DNA from 2 places in the Mesorhizobium sp. 131-2-1 genome. Region 2 is predicted to be linked to the other one. Evidence: riboswitches for the same ligand, from Rfam matches in the RefSeq annotation. Region 2 holds a riboswitch; the other holds the start of a gene.
The links. Region 2 has a riboswitch for S-adenosylmethionine ahead of metX (homoserine O-acetyltransferase MetX). Riboswitches for the same ligand answer to the same signal wherever they lie in the genome.

Region 1: linked by a shared signal. The riboswitch ahead of JG743_RS32435 (O-succinylhomoserine sulfhydrylase) and the one ahead of metX (homoserine O-acetyltransferase MetX) in region 2 are both predicted to bind S-adenosylmethionine.

What each region holds. Positions count from the first base shown of each region.
Region 1 is NZ_AP023247.1:6,753,635-6,756,025, reverse strand. It holds gene JG743_RS32440 (ceramide glucosyltransferase) at 1-79, shown strand, start outside; gene JG743_RS32435 (O-succinylhomoserine sulfhydrylase) at 91-1,278, opposite strand; SAM riboswitch at 1,337-1,414, opposite strand; gene JG743_RS32430 (2'-deoxycytidine 5'-triphosphate deaminase) at 1,497-2,391, shown strand, end outside.
Region 2 is NZ_AP023247.1:1,506,814-1,509,204, forward strand. It holds gene metX (homoserine O-acetyltransferase MetX) at 1-1,088, opposite strand, end outside; SAM riboswitch at 1,206-1,283, opposite strand; gene hisC (histidinol-phosphate transaminase) at 1,423-2,391, shown strand, end outside.

The sequences.
Region 1 (2,391 bases), 1.6 Mb from region 2:
CGCCGTCGACTGGCGTGGCAACGCCATGACCATCGGCACCAAGGCGGCCGAACTGCAAGAGACGCCGTCGAGCGCCTGACCGGCGCCTGTCTATTTCGCCGACTTCAGCGCCTGCTCGACATCGGCGAGCAGATCGTCCGCATCCTCCAGGCCGACCGAGAGCCTGAGCGTGCCTGGGCCGATACCGAGCTCGGCGCGCGCCTCGTCGCTGAGGTTCTTGTGCGTCGTCGTCGCCGGATGGGTGATCAGGCTCTTGGCGTCGCCGAGATTGTTGGAGATCAGCACGATGTCGAGCGCGTTCTGGAAGGCGAAGGCCGCCTGCTTGCCGCCCTTGACGTCGAGGCAGATCAGCGTCGAGCCGCCCGACATCTGCTTCCTGACGATCTCGGCCTGCGGGTGGTCGGCCCGGCCCGGATAGATGACACGGGCGATCTCCGGCCGTTCGGCCAGGAAGTCGGCGATCTTGCCAGCGCTTTCCGTCTGCTGGCGCACGCGCAGCGGCAGCGTCTCCAGCCCCTTGAGCAGCGTCCAGGCGTTGAACGGCGACAGGCTGGGGCCGGTGTGGCGGAAATAGTCGTGCAGGTTCTCGTCGATCCACTTCTTGTCCGACAGGATGACGCCGCCGAGGCAGCGCCCCTGGCCGTCGATGTGCTTGGTCGCCGAATAGACGACGATATGGGCGCCGAGCTGCAAGGGTTTCTGCTGCAAGGGCGTGGCGAAGACATTGTCGACGATCAACCTGGCGCCGATCGAATTGGCGAGCGCGGCGACGGCAGCGATGTCGACCACTTCCAGCGTCGGGTTGGTCGGGCTTTCGAGGAAGAACAGCTTGGTGTTCGGCCTGACCGCCTTTTCCCAATTGGCGATGTCGGTGCCGTCGACCAGCGTCGCCTCGATGCCGTATCGCGGCGCCAGCGTCTCGACCACCCAGCGGCAGGAGCCGAACAGCGCCCGCGCCGCTACGATATGGTCGCCGGCCTTGGCGCTGCACAGCAGTGCCGCGCTGACCGCCGCCATGCCGGAGGCGGTGGCGCGCGCGTCTTCAGCACCTTCCAGCGCGCACATGCGCTTCTCGAACATGTCGACGGTGGGATTGGCGTAGCGCGAATAGATGAAGCCCGGTTCCTCGCCCTTGAAGCGGGCTTCCGCCGCCTGCGCCGTCTCATAGACATAGCCCTGGGTGAGGTACATCGCCTCTGATGTCTCGCCGAAGCCGGAACGCAGCGTCCCGCCATGCACGAGTGCCGTCTGAGGCTTCCAGTCACGCTTCTTCGTCATCGCTCTACTTCCAGATACAAAAAAACCGGCCGCGAAAAGTCGCAACCGGTCCATACGGCCTTGCGGCCCGACGGTCCTTTAGCGACTTGTTTAACGTGGCTGCAAGCCGACCGGCCAAATCACCACGGGATAACGACCCTTTAGACCCGCACCGCGCTTGCGTCAATTGCCGGCTTCATTAAGAGGTTTGTACCAGCGGCCTTGGAGCGGAGCCAGCTTTGCGGCAGACAGGCATTCTTCCCGATCAGGACATTTCCGCGCTGTTCCAGTCCGGCGCGCTGAAGTCGCCGCGCGCCCTCGATGCCGACCAGGTCCAGCCGGCCAGCCTCGACCTCAGGCTGGGCGACACGGCTTTCCGCGTGCGCGCTTCCTTCCTGCCCGGGCCTGATCATCTTGTGGCAGACAAGCTCGACCGGCTGAAGCTGCACGAGATCAATCTCGCCGACGGCGCCGTGCTGGAGACGGGCTGCGTCTACATCGTGCCGCTCATGGAAAGCCTGGCACTGCCGGCGAATGTCTCCGCCTCGGCCAATCCGAAAAGCTCGACCGGGCGGCTCGACATCTTCACCCGGGTGATGACCGATCGCGGCCACGAGTTCGACAAGATCGCCGCCGGCTATCACGGCCCGCTCTATCTCGAGGTCAGCCCGCGCACCTTCCCGATCGTCGTGCGCGCCGGCTCGCGCCTGTCGCAGATACGCTTCCGCACCGGCAACGCGCTGCTGTCGGAGAATGAGTTGCGCGACCTCCACCATGCCGAGATGCTGGTCGCCACCGAGCCGCCCAACATCTCCGGCGGCGGCATCGCGCTGTCGATCGATCTCGACGGCGACAAGGACGGGCTGGTCGGCTATCGCGGCAAGCACCACACCGGCCTTGTCGATGTCGACAAGCGCGCCGCGCAGGACGTCGTCGACTTCTGGGAGCCGCTCTACAAGAGCGGCGCCGGCGAACTGGTGCTCGATCCGGACGAGTTCTACATCCTGGTCAGCCGCGAGGCGGTGCATGTGCCGCCGCTCTACGCCGCCGAGATGACGCCCTTCGATCCGCTGGTCGGCGAATTCCGCGTCCATTATGCCGGCTTCTTCGATCCGGGCTTCGGCCATTCGGCGG
Region 2 (2,391 bases):
AAGGCGTCATGGCCGCGATCGGTCTCGATCTCGACGAAGGAGACGGAGGCGCCGGCGGCGTTCAGCGCATGCACGATCGAACGGCTTTCCTCGGTCGGGAACAGCCAGTCGGACGTGAAGGACACCAGGCAGAAGCGTGTTTTCGTGCCGGCAAAGGCATCGGCCAGGCGCCCGCCATGGTCGGCGACGAGGTCGAAATAGTCCATCGCCCGGGTCAAATAGAGATAGGTGTTGGCGTCGAAGCGGTCGACGAAGGTCATGCCTTGATGGCGCAGATAGCTTTCGATCTGGAAGTCGGCGTCGAAACCGAAGGTCAGCGCCTCGCGATCCTGCAGGTTGCGGCCGAACTTGCGATGCAGTGCCGCCTCCGAAAGGTAGGTGATATGGGCGGCCATGCGCGCCACGGCCAGCCCTTTCTCCGGACGCTTGCCGTAGTCGAAATACTTGCCGCCGTGCCATTCCGGATCGGCCATGACGGCTTGCCGGCCGACTTCGTGGAAGGCAATGTTCTGCGAGGTATGACGCGCCCCGGTGGCGATCGGCAGCGCCGAGAAGACGCGCTCGGGATAGCTCGCCGCCCATTCCAGCACTTGCATGCCGCCCATCGAGCCGCCAAGCACGCAAAATAGCTTCTCGATGCCGAAATGATCGACCAGCATCAGCTGCGCCCGCACCATGTCGCGGATGGTGATCACCGGCAGGTCGAGGCCGTAGGGCTTGCCGGTCGCCGGGTTGGTCGAGGCCGGGCCGGTCGAGCCGAGGCAGCCGCCGAGGACGTTGGAGCAGATGACGAAGAAGCGGTTGGTGTCGATGATCTTGCCGGGACCGATCAGCACCTGCCACCAGCCCGGCTTGCCGGTCACCGGATTGGTGCTGGCGACATGCTGGTCGCCGGTCAGCGCGTGGCAGACCAGGATGGCGTTGGAGCGGGCGTCGTTCAGCGTGCCATAGGTCTGGTAGGCGATCTGGAACGGCGACAGCAGCGCGCCGGCATCGAGCTTGAGCGGCGTGTCGGCGCCCAAGCGCAACACCGGGCTCGACGGATTGTCGGCCTCGTTGCTGGTTTTTGCGGCGCGCAGAACGGCCATCACATCCTCATACATTACGCGCCGTGGTTTCCGGAAACCGATTCCGGTCTTCGGACCAGGCGAATGTCCGGCCGGCCACGGACAACAAAAAACCGGCAATGCCTTCGCAAAGCCGGTTACAGGATGCAAACGGCCCTTTAGCGAATTGTTTAACGTGGCTGCAAGCCGACCGGCCAAATCACCACGGAACTGTCGCTGCTCTTCTAGGGCCAGCGCGGCCTGGCGTCAACGGTGAGGCTTTTCGCGCTCCTTGCCGCCTCTCGACATTCGCGGCCACGGCTTGTATTTCCGCTGCGGCCTCCGGACGGAGGCATTCTCGACGGATTTTTTGGATATGAACCAGACACCTGACAAGGCACGTCCGACGCCCCGCGCGGGCATCATGGACATCGAAGCCTATGTGCCCGGCAAGAGCACGGCGCCTGCCGGAGTCGCCAAGGTCCATAAACTGTCGTCGAACGAGAACCCGCTCGGCCCCTCGCCGAAGGCGATCGAGGCCGCGCGAGAGGTTGCCGCAAGGCTCGATGTCTATCCCGACGGCACCGCCAGGCGGCTGCGCGAGGCGATCGCCGAGGTGCACGGCCTCAACGCGGCAAACATCATCTGCTCCAACGGCTCCGACGAGATTCTCGGCCTGTTGGCACAGACCTATCTTGCGCCCGGCAATGAAGCCATCATCACCGAGCACGCCTTCATGGTCTACAAGATCTACATCCAGTCGGCGGGCGCCACGCCGGTCACGGTCAAGGAGACCGATGAGCGCGCCGACATCGACGCGATGCTGGCCGCGGTGACGCCACGGACCCGGATCGTCTTCCTCGCCAATCCCAACAATCCGACCGGCACCTATGTGCCGTTCCAGGAGGTCCGCCGCCTGCATGCCGGCCTGCCGAAGGACGTGCTCCTGGTGCTGGATGGGGCCTACGCCGAATATGTGCGCCGCAACGACTACGAGGCCGGCATCGAGCTGGCGGGCAGCGCCGAGAACGTCGTCATGACCCGCACCTTCTCCAAGCTCGGCCTCGGCGGCGCGCGCATCGGCTGGATGTACGGCCCGATGCATATCGTCGACGCGATCAACCGCGTGCGCGGCCCCTTCAACGTCAATGCGACGGCGATCGAGGCCGGCATTGCCGCGATCCGCGACCGCGCCCATGTCGAGCGTAGCGTGACGCACAACGAGACCTGGCTCGCCTGGCTGAACGAGGAGCTGACAAAGCTCGGGCTCAGGGTGACGCCGAGCGTCGGCAATTTCGTGCTGATCCACTTCCCCGAAGACGGCAAGCATTCGGCGGCGGCGGCG